Regions from separate parts of the Priestia sp. YIM B13552 genome, predicted to be linked through region 2. Evidence: a T-box and tRNA genes for the amino acid it is inferred to sense, from the RefSeq annotation. Region 2 holds a T-box; the other holds one or more tRNA genes.
The links. A T-box is a leader RNA that pairs with one kind of tRNA and senses whether it is charged. The one in region 2 lies ahead of serS (serine--tRNA ligase), so its partner is inferred to be a tRNA-Ser.
Positions count from the first base shown of each region.

Region 1: it encodes a tRNA-Ser, which carries the amino acid that the T-box ahead of serS (serine--tRNA ligase) is inferred to sense. The anticodon was not compared.

Region 1 covers NZ_JBHZOU010000002.1:795,635-813,003, forward strand. Annotated here, with positions in the region: gene ACFX40_RS10150 (glycosyltransferase) at 1-874, opposite strand, end outside; gene ACFX40_RS10155 (DUF4912 domain-containing protein) at 867-1,361, opposite strand; gene phoU (phosphate signaling complex protein PhoU) at 1,555-2,214, opposite strand; gene pstB (phosphate ABC transporter ATP-binding protein PstB) at 2,237-3,034, opposite strand; gene ACFX40_RS10170 (peptidoglycan D,D-transpeptidase FtsI family protein) at 3,654-5,831, opposite strand; gene ACFX40_RS10175 (MFS transporter) at 5,993-7,270, opposite strand; gene sodA (superoxide dismutase SodA) at 7,400-8,008, opposite strand; tRNA gene ACFX40_RS10185 (tRNA-Ser) at 8,206-8,298, opposite strand; tRNA gene ACFX40_RS10190 (tRNA-Ile) at 8,310-8,386, opposite strand; tRNA gene ACFX40_RS10195 (tRNA-Asn) at 8,390-8,464, opposite strand; tRNA gene ACFX40_RS10200 (tRNA-Met) at 8,505-8,578, opposite strand; tRNA gene ACFX40_RS10205 (tRNA-Asn) at 8,580-8,654, opposite strand; gene ACFX40_RS10210 (DUF456 domain-containing protein) at 8,717-9,202, opposite strand; gene ACFX40_RS10215 (hypothetical protein) at 9,229-9,423, opposite strand; gene ACFX40_RS10220 (DUF1189 domain-containing protein) at 9,538-10,329, shown strand; gene ACFX40_RS10225 (MFS transporter) at 10,477-11,688, opposite strand; gene ACFX40_RS10230 (hypothetical protein) at 11,765-12,097, shown strand; gene ispG (flavodoxin-dependent (E)-4-hydroxy-3-methylbut-2-enyl-diphosphate synthase) at 12,249-13,352, shown strand; gene ACFX40_RS10240 (DUF4190 domain-containing protein) at 13,389-13,760, opposite strand; gene ACFX40_RS10245 (5' nucleotidase, NT5C type) at 14,020-14,595, shown strand; gene ACFX40_RS10250 (Fur family transcriptional regulator) at 14,626-15,039, opposite strand; gene ACFX40_RS10255 (metal ABC transporter permease) at 15,036-15,878, opposite strand; gene ACFX40_RS10260 (metal ABC transporter ATP-binding protein) at 15,875-16,654, opposite strand; gene ACFX40_RS10265 (DUF2624 domain-containing protein) at 16,928-17,179, shown strand; gene ACFX40_RS10270 (deoxyribonuclease IV) at 17,228-17,369, opposite strand, start outside.
Region 2 covers NZ_JBHZOU010000018.1:8,183-14,810, reverse strand. Annotated here, with positions in the region: gene ACFX40_RS27435 (YaaC family protein) at 1-153, opposite strand, end outside; gene guaB (IMP dehydrogenase) at 270-1,736, shown strand; gene ACFX40_RS27425 (serine hydrolase) at 1,887-3,242, shown strand; gene pdxS (pyridoxal 5'-phosphate synthase lyase subunit PdxS) at 3,433-4,320, shown strand; gene pdxT (pyridoxal 5'-phosphate synthase glutaminase subunit PdxT) at 4,342-4,929, shown strand; T-box leader at 4,987-5,199, shown strand; gene serS (serine--tRNA ligase) at 5,252-6,529, shown strand.

The DNA of each region.
Region 1 (17,369 bases), on a different contig from region 2:
GTTTAGAATCGATAACATCTAGCATTGCCTCTGACTTCTGTACAGTTGAAATAAACAATTGATTGTTCTGACTGACAAATTCGGCGCTTTTTGTTGCACCGTAGAGTGCAAGAGTTTCGTTTTGGTGAAACTGTATATCCCTCGCGTAGTCTAAAGGATATTGAAATGTACCCCTTGCTGCTTGCATTCGCTGAAAGCCAAGCGTGTCCTTAGCTTTCAAATCCAAAACAGCGCTCGCTTTATTCATGGTTCCTTCCTCAATTTGTTTTCCTTGCTTGGGATATGGAAACAAGATAATGCCAGCAGGCGACTTTTTTAGTTCATCTGTTGATGACTTCACAAAGGTATAGCGTATTTCATGAGATTTTAGGAGCATATCTACTTGATGAGTATATTCTCCTTGCTGTATAAAAAAACCGACGGGCTTTTTTTCAAAAAACTGTTGAAAAACACGTATTGCTTCTGTAATTTGGAGATTTAATGTTTGTTCGGTTTTAAGGATGGAAACGAACGCGTTCGTTACGGTAGTAGGAATACATTCCATCATGTCATGTTGAAAGAAATATTTGCAGGCTGAGAACAAGCTCCCTTTCCACTTTTTTAAAAAAGTGAGTGCTCTCTGATGCTGCCGGCTTGAAAACTGGTGTAAATACCGCGCGTAACGAGTGTTAAACGCCTCGTCGTTTAATGCGTTCAAAAATACACAAGACATCACAGCTGTTGCACCTATCAATTTCTTAGACTCAATTTGATCTAAAAAAGGGATGAACTCGTTCGTTACTTGTTCAAACAGCGGATACTCGCTCTCTGCTTGAAATACATGTAGCAAGGGATAATGCATATAAGTTAAAAGAATACAGTCATCACTATTCATATTGCTTTTTCACCTGCTCCAAGTCATTTGAATATAAGGAATATGTGCTAAATTCATTTTGAACACCCTGGTGAACTTTTACAGGTTCGTACATCCAGCTCAACGAAGTTACATTCACTTGTTCATGTTGTTCTTTCATCAAATAAACCGGATTCGAACGAAGAAGGGAAAAAAAACTTCCTTCTTTATCTTGAATGCCAATATCTATTACATACGTGCGCTCACTTTCCAAGCTGTTCATAAACATGAAGTCTTGCTTAGGAGTAAGGCCTTTCATATAATAGCGGTTTGATTCATGTCCGTTAAAATGAAGACCTGTTATATCATACGTACACATAGCTAGATTCAATTCTTCCCATCGTGTCGAAAACATACTTTCTACCATCTCTCGAATATGCTCAGAAAACGACCAATGAACATAAATACGAGATGAGTCAAGCTGAGTAGCTATACACACATTTAAGTTTTGAATAAGATTAGCAGCCACTGTTTTATCACTTCGTTTCTTAGAATGTTTTTTCTACATATAAATGCCGTATAAACTTATTAACATCTTACCATTCAGAAAAAGTTGCCACAATAAACGCAATTTGTCGATTTGTGTTAAAAATTCAGGTTAACGTAGTAATTATAATTTACTAACAAAAAAACCTCTTCGCTTATTAGAAGAGGTTTTTCTACTATTCGTTTAAGTCGTAGCGTTTGCCTTTTACAAGGTAAAATACGCTTTCTGCTACGTTAGTGGTATGATCAGCCATACGCTCTAAATAGCGGGCTACAAATAAAAGCTGCGTAATTTGGTTCATAGCCTCCTGCTTTTCTTTAGCAAGACTTAAAAGTTCTTTGATTGTTATTCCGTAAAGCTCATCCACTTGATCGTCCATTTCCGCTACTTTTTTAGCCAGCACAAGATCTTCCTCGTGATAAGCTTTTAACGAAAGGCTCAACATTTCAATCGAAATATCGTGCATTTTCTTTACATGTTCTAACGGCTTAATTAATTCTTCGTTTCCAATTCGTATAGCTGATTTTGCTACGTTAACCGCAAAATCTGCCATACGCTCAACATCCGAAGCAATTTTAATTGCCACAATGATACGTCTTAAATCGATAGCCACGGGCTGCTGCTTTGCAATCAGTAAGATAGCTAGGTCATTAATTTCTTCTTCTAAGTCATCTACGTATGAATCGCCGTCGATAATTTCTAGCGCCAGCTCAACATTGCTTGTTTGCAACGCTTCAATTGATTTTGATAGCGCCTCATGCGTTAAACGCCCTATTTCTAATAATTTTTCACGTAATATCTTTAAATCACCATGAAACTTTTCGCGTACAACCACTCATCCCATCTCCTTGTATGTCTTAACCGAAACGACCTGTAATATAATCTTCTGTGCGTTTATCAGATGGCATTGAGAAGATTTTATCTGTTTCTGCGTACTCTACCACTTCTCCATTTAAGAAAAATGCTGTTTTATCTGAAATACGTGCCGCTTGCTGCATATTATGTGTAACAATAATAATGCTGAAGTCTTTCTTTAATTCTTGTACTAACTCTTCTACTTTTAATGTTGAAATTGGATCGAGTGCAGAAGTAGGCTCATCCATTAAAATAACGTCGGGTTCAATAGCCAAGCAGCGCGCAATACAGATACGCTGCTGTTGTCCACCTGACAACCCATTCGCATTTTGATTCAAACGATCTTTAACTTCGTCCCAAATAGCTGCTCCTCGTAAACTTTTTTCAACAATTTCATCTAGTTTTTTCTTATTGCGAACGCCATGAATTCTTGGGCCGTAGGCAATATTATCATAAATAGATTTTGGGAACGGATTTGGCTTTTGGAAAACCATTCCTACTTGCGTGCGCAGCTCTTCCACGTGGTACGATTTATCAAAAATATTTTTCCCTCTATACTCAATTTCACCTGATGTACGGACAATTGGAGTCATTTCTACCATACGATTTAACGTTTTAATATATGTTGATTTTCCGCAGCCTGATGGACCGATGATCGCGGTAACTTCGTTAGCATGAATGTCTAAATCAATATTTTTTAAGGCATGTGTGTTGCCATACCATAAATTCAAACCTTTTGTTTTATATACAATTTCTTTTGTTTGCGGAGTATCTACTTTTTCTTTGTTAGTCAATTCCATTGTTATTGCCATTGGATAATCCTCCTTCATCGTCTTTAACCGTTTTGAGCACAATAAAAGTCTCTCTATGTCTATTTAATATCTATTGTTTACTATCAGTGTAAATAAATACGAGAAGCCGAAACGCTTCCCCTTATTTTGATCATTTCTATTAACCCTTACACTTACAGAATAATAGCCGACTATTAATTGTGTTTTAACTCAATGTAAAGCTTTTGTAAACGAAGGTCTATCTGCGTGTTTTTTAGGTAAAAAACTAGTTCTTACGACCCTTAAATTCAATAAAAAACCATATATGTAAAGATTTTTAACAAAAAAAGAAGAGGTAGAGACATAACTAAATTAATTCAATCTAAAGGTGGGTGGATTGGATTAATAAGCCAGTATGAATTACTTCCGATACCGCTGTTGATTTTCGTTTCACGGACAGCCGGTGAGCCTCCTCATCGCTTCGCTTTCCCTGCAGAAGTCTTCACCTTGCCCTCCAATCAATCGCTAAAAGGGCCTACCTACACGAAATCTACGTTTACTCTACCAATAAAAAAATCCGAACGAAGCTGATTCTTAATCAACTTCGTTCGGATCTTACTTTAACTAATATGCTTTTATTCCAGCCTCTTTAATTGGCGTCGTTTGCAATGACAGCCTGTTGATTCTCTTCTTGGTCTTTTACTTCTTGTTCACCTTTTTTCTTTAAATCAAAATACGTATCGAGCGCAGAACGAGCAAGCTCTTTTGTAATGGTATTTGGTGCACTTGGCACAAATGCCGATGGTACCACTACAGCTACTGCAATTTCAGGATCATTCGCCGGAGCAAAGGCCACAAAGTTTGAATTATTAACTTTAATCGGATCCCCTCCGCTTGGGTTTTTCTCATAGGCTTGTGCCGTTCCTGATTTACCAGCAGGATTATAGTTCGCTGTATGGAAAGCTGCATACCCTGTACCGCCTTGTTCTTGAGTAACGCGCTTAAAGCCACTTTGAACATCTTTAATGTATTCTTCTTTCATCGTGATACGATTTAACACATCAGGTTCAAATGAATGCTGCGTACCGCCAATTTCATCGGTTTTAATCGTTGGTTTTCGGATTTCTTTTACTAGCTGCGGCTTAATGCGATACCCTCCATTAGCTATTGCAGAAGTATATTGAACAAGCTGCAGCGGCGTGTACGTATCATACTGACCAATTCCTAAATCAAGCGCCGTACCTGGAACATCGCTTCCGCCTTGGACACCTGTTGATTCGTTATCAAGGTCTATGCCTGTTGATACGCCTAAGCCGAACTGACTGTAGTAAGAACGCAGTTCGCTGAATGTATCAGGTTTAATCGGTAAAGTCATGTTTTTATGATACTGTAACCCAGCCATAGCCATTACCGTTTTAAACATAAATACGTTGGATGAATATTTTAACGCAGATGAATACGTTAAGGGTCCTAGCCCTTCAGCCTCAGCTGATTTTTTAACCGGTGTTCCTTTAATTTTTAACGGTTCATCAACGAACACTGTGTTTGGCTTAATAGCTCCTGAATCTAAGCCGGCTAAAACCGTTGCTCCTTTTACAACAGAGCCCATTGTATAAGATGTTGAAATATTTCCTAATGCAAAATCTTCTATTTTAGGCGCTCCAGTCTTCTTATCAATGGTGTATTTTTTACCTGCCATTGTTAAAATTTCTCCTGTGTGAGGATCCATCATAATAACAAAAGCACGGTCTAAAAATTGCGTTCCTTTCATTTGCTTTTTGGCTAAAAGCTGGTCGGTAATTTGTTTTTCTACCGCTTTTTGAAGCTCCATATCAATAGTTAAAACCAAATCACTGCCGCGTTCACCTTTAGACACTTGAATTGTATCAAGGAGATTTCCTTTTTTATCTGTTACATATTGGACTTTTTCTTTTTGACCGCTGAGCTGAGCTTCGTATTGCTTCTCTAAATAGCTCGTCCCAACTTGGTCATTTCGGCTATAGCCTCTTGACAAGTAATACTGTACTTTATCTTTAGGCAGTCCTTCGTTGGCAGATGATACATTTCCAAGCAAAGTGCGAAGAGTACTGTTTTCTGGGTATGAGCGATCCCAGTACGTTGTTGTATCAACACCTGGAAGTTCATCTAAGTGCTCACTTACAACGGCATACTCTTCATTTGTCACACCGCTCTTAACAATTTGCGGGGTGTTAGAGTAACCTGCCTCCATTTGGCGCTTAATAGCGAGAACTTCTAAATCACTCTTTAGACTTTCTAAATCTTTTTTAGAGATGCGGTCTAACTGACGTTGATACAGTTCGTCATCAGTCATTTCACCAACTTGAACTTTTTTGCGATCAGCTTGCGTAATTTTCTGTTCCGCTTCTTTAGGGTGAAGCATAATCCAATAATCCTTCATATCGCGTTCTGTAATTTTTACCACATTCTTAGCATCTTTATTCTTTTTATTTTCCGGAATATCAATCACATTTGTGGTGTAAGGAACATCGATCATAGTGGCTAACTTTTTAGCGATGCGCAGCCTTTCTTCAGCTGTATTTCCTTGAAAACGAGTATATGTAATTGTATTTAAAGAGGTATTATCTACAATTACGCGGTTATAACGATCGTACATTTTCCCTCGAGGAACAGGCGTACTGACCGTAACGTCCTGTGTTTTTTCGACTTCTCGTTCGTAATTCTCACCGTATACAATTTGAACAAGTCCCAACCGCAAAATTAATACGGAAAATAGGGCAAATACGGTCAAGAAAAGTAAGTTCACACGAAAAGGCACGTGACTTTTTCTTCTTTTTTTCTTTTTCATACCAACACCTACACTTTATAAAACATATATACCATAACACCATAAAATCAGCTATTTAGCAAATAAATAGACACCTGGCAGGTGCCTATTTACACAACGTATTTATTCTAAAAGAAAAGCGAAGCATTTTCCATAGTACAAATGAAGGAGCTCACAATACTCTAAGCTGGAGACTCTCCGTCTCCTTCATTTAATACCGGAGGAGTAACAGTCGTTTCTTTTTTGTGCAGAGGCTGTGAGATATGTCTCACACAAAAATAAATGATTGTATGCCCTGCTCCAACAATAGCTAATAAAATGGGAATACTTTTTGCTTCATCAAAAAATAGTACAGCTATTAAAAATAAAGATATGGAAGCGACGCGTCCAATATTCAGAAATACTTCTCTGACAACAATGTATTCAATTCTTTTTGAAACAACGTCTTTTGCTCGCCCAATCACATCGTACGTTAGAGAAATGAATGGAACCAACAAAATAGGATAAGCAATGGCAATACAAACAGCATATATAATTAACTTTGGATACGATAAGTTAAAGATAAGCAAAAAGACTGCTCCATAGAGAAGGAGGCCCCCTGCGAAGATAAATCGAAGGCGATTTTTTTGCTTAATAAACCTTGAGGCAACATAGTATCCTACAAACGCAACTGCTGAATTCACCAGTCCATATGTTCCTAAAGCTAGTTCACTTCCCGTCGTAATAAATACCATGACGGATACAACAAAAATGAACGTACCTTCACGCAACCCTTGAAAGAAATGAGCCTGCAATATTCGATTCCAGTCTTTATTGACTTTTCGTTCAGCCCATACTTCTTTAAATTTGTATACTCCTTCCGCTGCGCGTCTTGTAATAAAAAAACTAAGCACAACGGCACCGATAAACAATAGCAGCGATACACCAAACACGATTTTATACCCAAGTGATTCATACAAAGCGGAAATAACAAAGCCCGCTCCTAAAGGACCAATCATCCCTGCAAAAGAGTTTAAGATCCCTAAAAATCCGTTAAAAAAGTCTCTTGTATCAGGTTCTGTAATTTCAAAAGTTAGCACATTAAAAGCTAGCCAATAAAAGCCGTATCCTATACCCAGCAGTCCGCCAAGCAATACTAAATACTGGGCTGCGTTAGCTCCACTGATTAATACAGCGATATAAAAAACAGCTAAAAAAGATACACCTAATCTTAAAACCACAACCCGGTCAATTCGTTTGGCCCATTTACCTGCTAAAATAAACGTAAGCGGCTGAAGCACCACTACCGCTAAATTATAAATAGCGAGATCCGAAAATTCGCCTGATTGTTTCCACAGATAAATGTTAACAAACGAATTGGAAATTGAAATAGCCAAGGCATAAAGACCGCCTATAATTAAAAGCAAAAGTAAATCTTTACTAACTTCTACATCTCCAACTACTTTTTTTAATAAAGGCATATCAAAAAACTCCTTTTCTCTTCTACACCTAGTGTGTGAAAAAGAAAAGGAGATATGTAAAAGAATTGGAAAACAAAAAAGCCAGTAAAGGTAATAATTACTTTACTGGCTCTTAAATACGTCTTCAGCTTATTTTGCAGCGTCGTAACGTTTAGCAACTTCGTCCCATTTTACAACATTAAAGAATGCTGAAATGTAATCTGGACGGCGGTTTTGGTAATTTAGGTAGTAAGCGTGCTCCCAAACGTCTAGACCAAGAATTGGCGTTTTGCCTTCCATTAATGGGCTATCTTGGTTTGGTGTGCTTGTTACTTCTAATTCGCCGTTGTTTACAACTAACCAAGCCCAGCCAGAACCGAAGCGAGTTTTAGCTGCATTTGCAAATTCTTCTTTGAATTGATCAAAGCTGCCGAATTTGCTAGCGATAGCGTCTGCTAATTCACCAGTTGGAGCACCGCCGCCGTTAGGGCAAAGGATTGTCCAAAATAATGAGTGGTTCGCATGACCGCCACCGTTATTGCGTACTGCTGTACGGATATCTTCAGGAACAGCATCTAAGTTTGAAATTAACTCTTCAATACTTTTGCTTTCTAAATCCGCTTTGCCTTCAACAGCAGCGTTTAGATTTGTAACATATGTGTTGTGATGTTTTGTGTGGTGAATATTCATTGTTTCTTTGTCGATATGTGGTTCCAGTGCATCGTATGCATAAGGTAGTTCTGGTAATTTGTAAGCCATGAATAATTCCTCCTTCAAAATATGTAAGCATTTTGGCGCAAAAGCACCATATACGTTTAGATTAGCAAATTTACCCTACTGTTTCAAATAAAAAGTTCCTAATCCATGATTTATATTTACCTAATTCCCATTCGCTATTCTTTTAAACATAAAAAAAGCTTCTTTTTCTCAAAAGAAGCTTTGAATAGACAATAGTATGGCGGAGGAAGAGGGATTCGAACCCCCGCGGGCTTTAACACCCCTGTCGGTTTTCAAGACCGATCCCTTCAGCCGGACTTGGGTATTCCTCCAACCCTATAAATGGTGGACCCTGCAGGACTCGAACCTGCGACCGGACGGTTATGAGCCGTCTGCTCTAACCAGCTGAGCTAAGGGTCCACATGGCTCCACAGGTAGGACTCGAACCTACGACCGATCGGTTAACAGCCGATAGCTCTACCACTGAGCTACTGTGGAACAATATGAATTATGTATGTCACAAACGCAAATTGGAAAATAGCGGCGGAGGGGATCGAACCCCCGACCTCACGGGTATGAACCGTACGCTCTAGCCAGCTGAGCTACACCGCCATGGCTCCACAGGTAGGACTCGAACCTACGACCGATCGGTTAACAGCCGATAGCTCTACCACTGAGCTACTGTGGAACAATATAACATTTACTAGCGACATTAAAAATTTAACATGTTTCTAACCTAAAGTCAATATATTATTTTAAAACAGCGTATAAAAAATAGGCAATCATCAGCAGTTGAATAAATCCTTTTGAAATAGCGCCACTAAAAAAGCCAATAACCGAACCTACTCCAATTTTTACTGCGTTGCTAATTGTGGTCCGATGAACAATCAGTTCTCCTACAATCGCTCCGATAAACGGCCCTAAAATAATTCCAAATCCCGGAATGACAAACGGACCCACAAGCAGCCCAACTGTACTTCCCCAAACACCTGCTTTAGTGCCTCCGAATTTTTTCACACCAATAATATTAGCTATATAGTCTGCTAAAAAAAGTGCGACAACTAACAATCCTTGTATCACCCAAAATAACCAGCTATAGGAGCTAAAATCATAAAATAAACCGTATATAACAAATCCCAGAGCTACAAATAGCACGCTTGGGATGATGGGATAAACCAACCCAACAAACGATACAACAAAGCTAATGATAATTAATGCCCAACATAAAATAGCCATGCCCGCACCTATCCTTTTTATTATTACTATTTATCATACAATAACCACTCCCATAAAGAAAGACCTTGCACGACGAGTCCTTCCTTTATTTTACTTTCGAATACGATTTTTGAGTGTACCTCTGCAATATTAACAGCACGGTCCTCAAGCTGCCCGTAATATCCCCCAAAAACAATGACAGGGAAACCTGTACATATACGCATAAGATGTGCTTGTGACAAAACGCTCCACCGCATCATTGTAATTGGTAACGGTTTCTAAAATCTATTGTAAACCTTAAATTTTCGCTATAAAATAAGATATAACCAGAATCTTCAATAAGAGGAGGCTTTACAATGAGCATGCTGAAAAAGATGGCATGGAGTTTTACTTCCTTCAAAAAAATAAGGTCGCTTCGCTTTGAGCATACGAATAAAACAATTGGCTTTGTGCTGTTTTTAACATTTATTTCTTTGCTGCCTACATTTTTCTTTATGACTTTGACGATTGTAAATGGCTATCATATCGCTACTACAGATCTTCCGAAATCTGTTTCTTCTTTTTCTATTTCAAACTCACAGCTTACGTCAAGTCAACCTTTCACAAAAAAAGTAAATGGTACCGCTTTTATCTTAAACCCCTCACAGTCTATTGAACGGTTTCATTCCCCTGCTCATGCCATTGGTTTTTTAAAGGATGGAATTTACATCACGACTAATTCACAAACACAAACGTATTCATATGAGTTGCTAAACTGGCATCATAAAGATAAAAATGAACTGCTAAACTTGCTGCACGAACAAAAATTTTCTTTATACATACTTGTCCCTATCGCTATGCTTTTACTGTACGTATTAACATCTGGACTAAACTTCCTTTTTATTACCTGCCTTGCTTATCTTGGGAAACTGATTGGACTCATTACTAAAAAGCAGCTTCCTTTCAAGCAGCTATGGGCACTGAGCGCTTATAGTACAGTAGCCTTCACGCTGCTGTATACGCTTTTTGAAGCTTTTTCTTTGTCTCTAGCACTACATAGCTCTCTTTACTGGATAGGAACATTCTTCATTTACTTGTTGCTCGTCACAAGGGTTCCTATAAGAAAAAAAGTAAAACCTAATAAAGATGCTGGGACAAACGTATCTTAGTTGAAGGAAAATCCAAACGAGGAATCTAGATTCTTGATAGAGAATCCACCTCTTTTGGATTTTTTTATTGATATGGTGAACGCAGGTTTCATGTATGCGGCTGCTTCTAGCTGGTGATTGGAGTGATGTAGTTAAGTCTCAGCCTCTTTATTTCGGTACAACTTTTCTTCTTCCCATTGCACAAGGAAGAATTTTCAACTGATACAAAACCCACAAACCTCCTGCTGTGAGCAGAATAAAGCTATAAACAAACATCAGCCTTTCAGTGTGCATCCACACTTCAAAAACAACAGGTCCCAACGCTACTCCTAAAAATCTCACCGTTCCATAAATGGATACAATAAACCCTCTTTCTTCGTCTGAAGCCGCTGAAGTAATCATCATATTAATACACGGAAGAACAAATCCTAAGCCGCCAAAGGCGACTGTCAAACAAAACATCAGCACAGGAAGCGTATAAATAATCGTTAATACTCCAAACATCAGGAATAAAAGAGTTATCCCTACTATCATTAATTTTTTCATGAGCTCTACATCTGTTTTGATGCGTTGACCCGTCCAATAAGAAACGAGCGTCATCGCACCAAGAGGAAATAAAAAAGCGGTTCCTTTAAAAAAACCGTCTATATGATACGTTTCCTCTATTAGAAAAGATAAGTAATATAAAATGCCAAATAATAAAAATAACCCCAATCCCCCCACAAAGAATAAAGGAAAAAGCGATTTTCTTTTATCATAGACAATCCCAATGGCTCTCTTTAAATATTCTTGAACAGATACTAAATCCGAGCCTGTTTTCCCTTCTCTCACATACATCACTATACCTACTAAAGCAGCACCTGCAGCTAAAGGATAGACAAAAAATGCGGCATACCATACGACGAGTGCTGCCGATGCTCCAATTATCGGCGCAACCACTTTTCCAACTCCGTTATACACTTCTAAAATCCCGAGGACTTTTGCTCTTTTTTCCCCTGTAAATACATCTCCAGTTAATGCCATTGCCAACGTTGTAGTACCTGCAGCTCCAATCCCTTGAATGACTCTGCCTGCCATCAACACAGCAAAGCTTCCAGAAGAGAATAAAGCACTACCAGCAGCGATGACACTGCCTATTATCATCATGACGAGTGAATATATGATTAACTTTTTACGCCCATACCGGTCTGATAAAATTCCTACAGCAGGAATACACAATGCGGCTGGAATCGAAAATGCACTCAGTATCAAACTGGTTTGAACTCCGCTTAAGTGAAGTGACTTTTGAATGCTTGGCAGCAGAGGAATGAGCATGGAATTTCCCAGCACCATGATTAAAGGCAATAAGCCTAATGAAACAACCATTAATTTTCCTTTCAATTTTCGTTCTCCAATCATATTTAAGTAAGACAAGCATAGGCTTTACACATAAGCAAAAGAATGAAGGAGGAGCATAATGAAAAAGCTATGTGCATTAGCCGCTTTCGCTTTTATCGGATATATTTGTCACTACGACATTAAATACGGGACCATTCCCACTGCTACTGAAGCAGTTCAAGTCAGCAAAGCGCAGCCTGCAGAAACAAAAGCCGCCAGCTCTTCTTCCACCTATACAAAAATAAAAATTAAGCCAGGCGATACAGTTTTATCCGTCATTGAGGAGCTTACAAAAAAATCGATACCGGTTTCTATGAACCAAATGATTACAGACTTCAAAAAGTTAAATAACGGTACAGCGCCTGAGGATATTCAAATTGGAAAAACGTATAAGTTCCCTATTTACAAGTAATGACAGCATTCTTCTTGTCAAGATGGGATAGTCATTGTTAAAATAGCTAAGGTAGTACTTTCTACTAGTTATTTTGTTCATAAAGAGTTATTCTATTAATGAATTCAAATTCTTGATTTCATTTTGAAGGAGAGATTATCACGTGAGTGAAATTATACATCGTACAAAAACACGCCCGGTTAAAGTTGGAGATTTAACAATCGGAGGCAGCAACGAGTTAGTTATTCAAAGTATGACAACCACTAAGACACATGATGTTGAAGCAACGGTTGCAGAAATTAAACGTTTAGAAGAAGCAGGATGCCAAGTTGTTCGTGTTGCTTGTCCAGACGAGCGCGCAGCAGATGCAATCCCTGAAATTAAAAAACGCATTAACATTCCATTAGTTGTGGATATTCATTTTGACTATCGCTTAGCATTAAAAGCTATTGAAGGCGGAGCGGATAAAATCCGTATCAACCCTGGTAATATCGGTCGCCGTGAAAAAGTGGAAGCTGTTGTAAATGCTGCAAAAGCTAAAAATATTCCAATTCGTATTGGAGTTAACGCTGGTTCACTTGAAAAACGTATTTTAGATAAATACGGCTATCCGACAGCAGATGGCATGGTAGAAAGTGCACTTCATCACATTAAAATTTTAGAAGACCTTGATTTCCATGACATCATCGTTTCAATGAAAGCATCGGATGTTAACTTGGCAATTGAAGCTTATGAAAAAGCTGCTCAAGCATTTGACTACCCTCTTCACTTAGGAATTACAGAATCGGGTACATTATTTGCAGGAACTGTAAAAAGTGCAGCAGGTCTTGGCGCTATTTTATCTAAAGGAATCGGAAATACATTACGTATTTCTTTAAGTGCGGATCCTGTAGAAGAAGTAAAGGTTGCGCGCGAATTGCTAAAATCATTCGGTTTAGCTTCCAATGCTGCAACTCTTATTTCTTGCCCAACTTGCGGACGTATTGAAATTGATTTAATTAGCATTGCTAATGAAGTTGAAGAGTATATTTCAACTGTAAAAGCACCGATTAAAGTAGCGGTACTTGGCTGCGCTGTAAACGGTCCTGGTGAAGCTCGTGAAGCTGATATCGGGATTGCAGGAGCACGCGGTGAAGGTCTACTATTCCGCAAAGGCGAAATCGTACGCAAAGTTCCTGAAGAAACAATGGTTGAGGAACTAAAAAAAGAAATTGATAAAATTGCTGCTGAATATCACGCAAAGCAAGAAGCTGAAAAAGCTGCAGCTAAATCATAACTAAAAAAAGCGAGGCGCATATGCGCCTCGCTTTTTTTATGAAAAGAACGGTAATATAAACGTACCGACAATAATCGATACAACTCCGATCCCTATTGCCCATGCTCCTAGCGTAAGTGCTCCTTTTCTGCGTGCGATAAACCCTAGAATAATCCCAGCGGCACCAAGAATAATTGGTAAAAAGAATAGTGAAAGAATCGAAAGCACGAGTGCGAAACGACCGTATCCCGTTCCTTCTCCTCGTCCAGCGACTTCATGATTGCGATTGCGATTGCGATCAATATCTATAACTTCACGCTCTGCATGAGGCTCTCCTACTCGGTAAGGAACGCCCACTTCAGCTGCAGTTTCTTCCATGAAATCAGCTTCATATACATCTTTTCTACGCCTTTGTTCTTCATTCTCCATGCTTAATCCCTCGCTTTCGTAAATAAGGAGCATTTATAGTATCTGAATGCGGGGAAAAATTATAAGTGTTAATCTTATACAGCCGCTCGCTCCCTTATAAGAAATAGGTACAGACGCAATCACCAGGCCGTGCAGTGATCATTACGTTTTGCTAAAGGCGTATAAAAAGTATTACTGTTTCTCTTTAGGCTTTATGTTACACTAGACAAGAATAATCAAGCACCTAAGTAGAATAAACGTATTAAAGGAGTGCACGTAGTTGACGAAAAAGTTTGGAATTGACATTGATGGAACTGTTACTTCTCCTGAAACTTTTGTTCCTCATTTAAATAAAGCCTTTAACTTAAATTTAACACTTGAAGACATTACAGAATATGATTTCAGCCCTTTTGTAAATGTATCACCTGCTGAACTCGGGAAATGGTTTAAAGCAAATGAACGCTCTATTTACGAAACCTCTCCACTTGCAGACGATGCAAAAGCGGTTTTGCAAAAATGGCATCAAAAGCACGAATTATTCTTTATTAGTGCAAGGCACGATAAGCTATTGGACGTCACGGAAGAATGGTTTCAAAAAAATGAACTATCGTTTCATCACATTGAGTTAGTGGGTTCTCATTTTAAAGTTGAGACAGCAAAACGATATGATGTTGATATCTTTTTTGAAGACAAACATGATAATGCTTGTGAAATCAGTGAAGAATGCAATATCCCTGTTATCTTATTTGATACTCCTTATAATCGCTTACCTGTTCCAAAAGGAGTGGTTCGCGTATACAATTGGCTAGAAGCAGATCAGTGGGTAGCCAGCTGGTTAAAAGAACAGCAAAAATAAAAAAGAGAGGTGCATAACGCCCTCTCTTTTTTATTGATTACATTCTATACATTGACCGTAAATTTCAAATTTATGGCCTGTAATATTGTACCCACGCAAATCCTCGTCTACATACTCCATCGGACAAGCTTCAATTTCTTTTGTTTTTCCACAATCTAAACAAATGAAGTGGTGATGATGATGGGCGGTCGCACATTTAAATCGAAAGTGCTTTTCGCTCGAAAGCTCCGTCATTTCAAGTACGCCTAACTCCACAAACAATGATAAATTACGGTAAATTGTATCAAAACTCAGACCAGGATAATCAGGCTTCATGTACTCTAATACATCTTTTGCCGTTAAGTACTTATTTGATTTTGAAAACAGGGCAAGCATTTCTTCACGCTTTCCTGTATGTTTATATCCTTGATCTTTTAATAAATGAATGGCTTCAGTTAAATTCATTTTTGTTTCCCCTTCCGTCCTTTATTAATCATAATAGATATGATTAAAATAACAACAGCAATGACAACAATTGTACCGCCTGGTGCTAAATCCAAGTAGTACGCTGAAAATAATCCGCCTAAAACAGATATTTCGCCAAAAATCACCGAAAGCAGAATCGTTTGTTTAAAGCCTCTAGCTAAGCGAATGCTTGCTGCTACAGGAAGAGTCATAAGAGATGACACTAATAAGATACCGACGATACGCATCGATACAGCAATGACAAGAGCAACCATCACAATAAATAAAAAGTGCATCCACTTCGATTTAATCCCAGAAGCAGAAGCGTGCTCCTCGTCAAAAGATAAAATAAACAATTCTTTATATAAGAAAAAGACAATAGCTATAACAAATACGGCTATGACAACAACTGTCCAAAGATCCGAACGACTCACCGCACTTACGCTTCCAAACAAATAGTTCATTAAATCATTATTAAAACCGTCCGCTAGCGAGATACAAATTGCACTAATCCCAATTCCGCCCGATAAAATAATCGGAATGGCCAGCTCTTGGTAATGCTTGTAGACGCTTCGAAGTTTTTCAATAAAAAGAGCGCCTGTAACGGAAGATACCATCCCTAAATAGACGGGGTTCACTCCTTGCATAAACCCTATTTTCTGACTAAGAAGCAAGCTCGCAGAAATCCCTGCTAGCGTCACGTGACTTAACGCGTCTGCAATTAAAGAAAGACGTCTTACTACGATGAACGTGCCCAATAAAGGAGCTAAGACGCCAATAATCATACCGGTTAAAAATGCATTTCGTAAAAACTCAAATTGAAATAAACTGCTTATCATACGTGCTGCCCTCCATGATGATGATCATGGGTTAACACATGAACATTATGACCATAAAACATAGATACGTCATGTTCACAAAGCTGTTCGAATTCTTTAGCATTCCCATGAAAGTGTAGAAATTTATTTAAACAAGCAACGTGGGTTACTTTTTCTGAGACAGTGCCAATATCGTGAGTAACAAGCACAAGCGTAATTCCTTTTTCTTTATTTAACTTTTCGAGAAGCTCATAAAAAGTGTACACATTTTGTGCATCCACTCCGACTGTTGGCTCATCTAAAATTAACAGCTCGGGTTCACTTACAAGCGCGCGCGCAATAAAAATTCGCTGCTGCTGACCACCGGACAGTTCTCCTATGTTTCGATTTAAAAATTCGCTCATCCCCACTGCTTCTACCGCTTCTTTTACTTTTTGTTTATGAGAAGCATTCATAAAGCGAAACAAACCTAATTTTGAAGTAAGACCCGTGGAAACTACTTCAAAAACGGTAGCAGGAAAGCCGCTGTTGAAACTATTCGCTTTTTGCGATACATATCCAATTTTACTTCGTTCTTTAAACCTTCTCTGATCTTTTCCAAATAAACGAATTGCCCCTTGAGATGGTTTTTGCAAACCAAGCAAACATTTGATTAGCGTTGATTTCCCAGAGCCATTTGGACCAACGAGACCCAAAAAAGCTCCTTTTGGAATTGAAAAACTTATATCTTCTAATACATTCACTCCATCATATTGAAATGATAAATGATCAATTTCAATGATATCAGGTGTATTCATATGCGCCTCACCATTCTTTTTTTATATTTCTCCATACAAAAGAGGGCACGGTTTCTATCGTATACTCCGTTACCCATTTACTTTCTCAGAATCATTACGATTTAGTCATTAATGTAGTATACAGGATTGTCTTTTATTTGTAAACTAAGCCGTTTCACTCCTTTGCTTTCTTATCTCCGTAAGTTCATCCGACTCGAAATGTTGTTTTATTACACAATATAGTCACATCTTTCTTTTTTATTCATAAACTGTATATGACGAGGAGGTAATCATATGAAAATTGTACAGCAGATTGTCAATAAGAAAGTAAACAACATTACCCCGAAAGAGCTTTTAAAGTATAGCAAACAATACAACATCCCCATTACAGATCAGCAGGCACACACACTTGTATCCGTCATTAGACAGCAGCCCGTAAATATTTATAACCTTGAAGAGCGCCGAAATTTAATCAAACAAATTGCTCAAGTAACAGATCGTGAAACTGCCAGACGAGTGAACGAATTATTTCAGCAGTTGATGTAGAAGAAAAGGTCATGTCTATAGACATGACCTCTTCTTTTACATATGAAATTACATAAGCTTTTGTTTTAGCTCTGAATCAAAGCTTTGTGCACGAACCATATCAATTTCCAACTGATATGGCGCTTTTTTATTTTTCTTATCTTCTCCTACATAAGGAGTTTCTAGAATTTTAGGAACTTCTGTAAACGCT
Region 2 (6,628 bases):
CAAATAATAAATAAAGGGGTAACTGTTTTTAAAGCTATGTTGCTCTGCATCGCTATAATTCAATTTTTGATAGCGCTTTTTTAAAAAGTCTTGTACAAAAGGAACGGAGAAAAATAAATTGTAGGACGTCCAAACATCATTAAATTTATGCAACTAAATCACCTTTTCTTTTTATTAGAATTATCTGATATCTAGTGAAGTTATTGACAGGTACATATCTGCTTGTTAATCTACTAATAATATTCTGTCGTTTAAAGGAGGATTCTATAATGTGGGAAAGCAAATTTTCTAAAGAAGGCTTAACATTTGATGACGTTTTACTGGTGCCAGCAAAATCTGAGGTATTACCTAAAGACGTTGATATGAGTGTTGAACTAACAAAAACATTAAAATTAAAGGTGCCGTTCATCAGTGCAGGAATGGATACAGTTACAGAAGCTGAAATGGCTATTGCGATGGCTAGACAAGGTGGTTTAGGTATCATTCACAAAAACATGTCGATTGAACAGCAAGCAGAACAAGTTGATAAAGTAAAACGTTCTGAAAGTGGTGTTATCACGGATCCTTTCTTTTTAACTCCTGAAAACCAAGTATTTGCTGCTGAACATTTAATGGGCAAATATCGTATCTCAGGTGTGCCGATTGTCAACAACGAAGAAGAACAAAAACTAGTTGGAATCCTTACAAACCGCGACTTGCGTTTTATCCAAGATTATTCAATGCAAATTGCTGATGTAATGACAAAAGAAGAATTGGTTACTGCTTCAGTAGGAACGACTTTAGAAGAAGCAGAGAAAATTCTACAGCAATACAAAATTGAAAAGTTACCTCTTGTAGATGACAATGGCGTATTAAAAGGCCTTATCACAATTAAAGACATTGAAAAAGTAATTGAGTTTCCAAATGCAGCTAAAGATCAACAAGGTCGATTATTAGTTGGAGCAGCTGTTGGCGTAACAGCTGATTCAAACGTTCGTATCGAAAAATTAGTACAAGCTGGCGTTGATGTTATCGTTATTGATACAGCGCATGGACATTCACAAGGCGTTTTAGATACGGTAAGCAGCATTCGCGAGGCATATCCAGAGTTAAATATTATTGCTGGTAACGTAGCAACTGCTGAAGGTACAAAAGCATTAATTGAAGCAGGAGCAAACGTAGTAAAAGTAGGAATTGGACCTGGTTCAATTTGTACAACTCGTGTTGTAGCTGGTGTAGGCGTTCCACAAATTACAGCAGTATATGATTGTGCAACTGAAGCTCGTAAGCACGGTGTAGCTATTATCGCAGATGGCGGTATTAAATACTCTGGAGATATTGTAAAAGCACTTGCAGCTGGTGGACATACAGTAATGCTAGGAAGCCTTCTAGCAGGAACGACAGAAAGTCCTGGAGAAACAGAAATCTACCAAGGTAGACGCTTTAAAGTGTACCGTGGAATGGGTTCTGTAGGAGCTATGGAAAAAGGAAGTAAAGATCGATACTTCCAAGAAGATAATAAAAAATTAGTTCCAGAAGGTATCGAAGGACGTTTGCCTTACAAAGGACCTGTAGCAGATACTTTATATCAAATGATCGGCGGTTTACGCGCAGGAATGGGTTACTGTGGTTCAGCTAACTTAGAAGCGTTACGTGAACAGGCACAATTCATTCGTATGACTGGAGCAGGTTTAAGAGAAAGCCACCCACATGATGTACAAATCACAAAAGAATCTCCTAACTATTCTATGAGATAATCATGAATGTTTAAAAAACACGTTTCCCTATTAGGGAAACGTGTTTTTTATGTCATGGATCATGAATGTAACAGTACTTCTTTATCTATTTTTTTAAATTTTAGTATGATAAAATTACATTTATGTGAGTTTACGTTTGGAGGGTATAGAGTGAGAAACGCAGTACAGAAACAATTAATTTGTGTCATTGCTGTTATGTTAATGGCCAGCGTATTTTTTGTCTCTACACAAGCATCAGCTGCTCCTAAAACAGATGATATTGGCGTTGAAGCAGATGCAGCGATCTTAGTAGAGGCAAGTACGGGGAAAGTATTATACGGGAAAAATACGGATGCTTTATTAGGTATTGCAAGCATGACAAAAATGATGACAGAATACCTAGTATTAGAATCCATAAAAGATAAGAAATTATCTTGGGATCAACGTGTGCCAGTTAGTAAATATGCAGCTAAAATTTCTCAAGATTATGGATTATCGAATGTACCGTTAATTGAAAACCAAAAATACACGGTGAAAGAATTATATGATGCCATGGCTATTTACTCAGCTAATGGAGCTGCAATCGCTTTAGCTGAAGCTGTCAGTGGTTCTGAAGAAAACTTTATTAAGTTAATGAACGAAACGGCAAAAAGATTAAATATGGGTGAATCAAAATTTGTCAATTCCACAGGTCTTTCTAATTCTCTGTTAAAAGGAATGTATCCAAAAGGAACGAAGGAAGAAGATGAGAACCTTCTATCGGCTCGGGCAGTTGCTACCCTTGCTTATCACTTAATTCATGATTATCCAGAATCTTTGGAAGTAGCTAAAACTCCTTCTAAGATGTTTAGACAAGGGCAACAAGGCGAAACAAAAATGAACAATTGGAACAAGATGCTCCCAGGTTTTTCAGCTGCCTACAGCGGCGTAGACGGTTTAAAAACTGGCCATACAGATTTTGCAGGTCAATGTTTCACTGGGACTGCAGAGCGTAACGGGGTAAGATACATAACAGTTGTAATGAATGCTAAGGAAAACGGCAAGTCTACGGAAGCTGCTCGTTTTTCCCAAACAAAAAAGATATTGGATTATGCTTTTAGTCATTTTCAGTTAAAAGAAGTAGTGCCTGCTAACGGCGAGATTAAAGGGCATGAAACAATTAATGTTGCTAAAGGAAAATCAAAAGAAGCTTCCGTTTCTCCAAAGAATTCGGTAAAGATTATTACCGAAAAAGGTCAAAAAGATCATACTAAAATCAACTTTAAGTTAAACGATAAAGTTATGAACGATCAAAAAGTTGTTGCTCCTATTAAAAAAGGAGAAACAGTTGCTTATGTCAGTGCAACAAACAGCAATCTTAAAGATTTAGGCTATGTAGGAGGTCAAACTACAGATAGCATGACGCCGGTTGTGACAAACGAATCTGTTGAAAAAGCTGGATGGTTCTCTCTCGCTATCCGCAGTATTGGCAACTTCTTCAGCGATATTTGGATGAATGCTGCAAATACAGTGAATAACTGGTTTTAATGATAACTGAACAGAAAGAAGAGATACTACAAGAGAGTATCTCTTCTTTTTATTTTTAGATTTGTTTGTATATAATCTATAAATTAGATAGGAATTTTCCGAAAAATGCGGTAAAATAGACACTAAGTTTTGAATTTTGTATATACACTAAAAATTATTGTGAAACACTTGATACAGGAGGAAGACAAACATGAATAACATTACAGGTACTGATCGTGTAAAACGAGGAATGGCGGAAATGCAAAAAGGTGGCGTTATCATGGACGTTATCAATGCAGAGCAAGCAAAAATTGCAGAAGCAGCAGGCGCTGTTGCTGTTATGGCATTAGAGCGTGTTCCAGCTGATATCCGTGCAGCAGGCGGCGTGTCTCGTATGGCAGACCCAACAATTGTTGAAGAAGTGATGAATGCTGTGTCCATTCCAGTTATGGCAAAAGCTCGTATTGGCCATATTGTTGAAGCACGCGTGCTAGAAGCGATGGGTGTAGACTACATCGATGAAAGTGAAGTGTTGACTCCAGCTGATGAGGAGTTTCATTTAAATAAAAATACATTTACGGTTCCATTTGTGTGCGGTTGCCGTGATCTTGGCGAAGCATCTCGTCGTATTGCTGAAGGAGCTGCAATGCTTCGTACAAAGGGAGAACCAGGGACAGGAAACATTGTGGAAGCAGTGCGTCATATGCGTCAAGTAAATGCTCAAGTACGTAAAGTTGTGGGCATGGACGAAGATGAGTTAATGACAGAAGCTAAACTATTAGGTGCACCTTATGAGTTATTACTGCAAATTAAACGTGAAGGTCGTTTACCGGTTGTAAACTTTGCAGCAGGCGGCGTAGCAACACCAGCAGACGCAGCGTTAATGATGCAGCTTGGAGCAGACGGTGTGTTCGTTGGATCAGGAATCTTTAAATCAGACAACCCTGAAAAATTTGCGCGAGCAATCGTGGAAGCAACAACACATTATCAAGACTATGAACTGATTGCAAACTTATCAAAAGGGTTAGGAAGTGCAATGAAAGGGATTGAAATTTCATCATTATTACCAGAAAACCGCATGCAAGAGCGTGGATGGTAATTTAAAGGGAGTTTTGACAAAATGGTAAAAGTAGGCGTGTTAGGATTACAAGGTGCCTTTCGCGAGCATGCACAAGCATTAGAAGCAGCAGGCGCTGAAGCCATTATCATAAAAAAAGTTGAACAGCTAAACGAAATAGATGGTTTAATCCTACCGGGCGGCGAAAGCACAGCGATGCGTCGTCTGATTGACAAATATGACTTTATGGAACCTCTTCGCCAGTTTGCACAAGCAGGTAAACCGGTATTTGGTACGTGTGCGGGTTTAATTTTACTCGCAGGACAAGTCGTTGACCGTGAAGAGCCCCATTTAGGTGTTATGGATATTACGGTAGCTCGAAACTCGTTTGGGCGTCAACGGGATAGCTTTGAAGCTGCCCTAAATATTAAAGATATCGGTGAAGATTTTATAGGCGTATTTATCCGTGCTCCGCATATTGTAGAAGTAGGAGAAAACGTTGAAGTCTTAGCCATGCATAACGACCGAATCGTTGCGGCAAGACAAGGTCAATTCTTGGGATGTTCGTTTCATCCAGAATTAACAGATGATGCTCGCATGGCGCAGTATTTTGTAGCAATGGTTGAAGAAGCTTCAAAAAAACCTGTATAAATGAATTGCATCTTGTACAGACTTGTAGTACATTATGATTAATAAAAATGATATTGGTATAAAGCGTTGATAGGAAATAGTAATAAGATTTTTGATTTCAAGAGAGTCGATGGCTGGTGTGAATCGATAATCAATTCTTATGAATCCGTCCTGGAGCAAGCTGTCGAAAAAGTAGTAGGCAGTTTCGGTTCATCCGTTATCTGGTTTAAGAGGAAGGCTTATTTTAGCTTTCAATTAGGGTGGCAACGCGGGTAAACTCTCGTCCCTTTCATGGGGATGAGAGTTTTTATTTTGCCCTTTTATACTAAAGGAGGTACTAAGTATGTTAGATTTAAAATTTTTACGTGCTAATTTTAATGAAGTAAAAGAAAAGCTCAAGTTTCGTGGTGAGGACTTAACGGACTTAGGTCGCTTTGAAGAGTTAGATGCAAAACGCCGTGAGCTAATTGCTCAAACAGAAGAGTTAAAAAGCAAGCGAAATGAAGTATCACAGCAAATTGCACAATTGAAGCGTGAAAAACAAGATGCTGATCATTTAATCGTTGAAATGCGTGAAGTAGGAGACCGCGTAAAGCAATTGGATGAAGAGCTTCGCAGCGTTGAAGAAGAATTAGAACTATTGCTACTTTCAATTCCTAACGTTCCACATGAAAGTACGCCTGTAGGTGAAACTGAAGATGATAACGTAGAAGTTCGCAAATGGGGAGAAATTAAACAATTTGATTTTGAACCAAAACCGCATTGGGATTTAGGAACAGATTTAAATATTTTAGATTTTGAAAGAGCTTCGAAAGTAACGGGAAGCCGCTTTGTATTTTATAAAGGGTTAGGTGCAAGATTAGAACGCGCTCTTATTAACTTTATGATGGATTTACATATGGATGAGCATGGTTATGAAGAAATCCTTCCTCCATATATGGTAAATCGTACAAGCATGATGGGAACAGGGCAGCTTCCTAAATTTGAAGAAGATGCATTCAAGATTAAAGAAGAAGATTATTTCTTAATTCCTACAGCTGAAGTACCAGTTACAAATTTGCATCGTGATGAAATTTTAAGTGGAGATCAGCTTCCAATTGCTTATACAGCGTATAGTGCTTGCTTCCGATCAGAAGCAGGCTCTGCAGGAAGAGATACACGTGGTCTTATTCGTCAGCATCAGTTTAATAAAGTAGAACTGGTTCGCTTTGTTAAGCCAGAGGATTCTTATGATGAATTAGAAAAATTAACGGGCCATGCTGAAAAGGTTCTTCAACTATTAGGTTTACCTTACCGAGTTCTAAGCATGTGTACAGCTGACCTAGGTTTCACAGCAGCCAAAAAGTATGATATTGAAGTTTGGATTCCAAGTTATGAAACGTATCGTGAAATTTCTTCTTGTTCAAACTTTGAAAGCTTCCAAGCTCGCCGTGCTAATATTCGCTTCCGACGTGATACAAAAGCAAAACCAGAGCATGTTCATACACTAAACGGTTCTGGCTTAGCAATTGGTCGTACGGTAGCTGCAATTTTAGAAAACTACCAGCAGGAAGATGGATCAATTCAAATTCCAGAAGTGCTGCGTCCATATATGGGAAATAAAGAATTTATCTCTAAATAAAAGTAAAAGATGTTCATTAAGAATTAATTCTTAATGAACATCTTTTTAAAAAAAATCAATAAAAGAGTTGACTTCATTATTTATATATGATAAATTAAT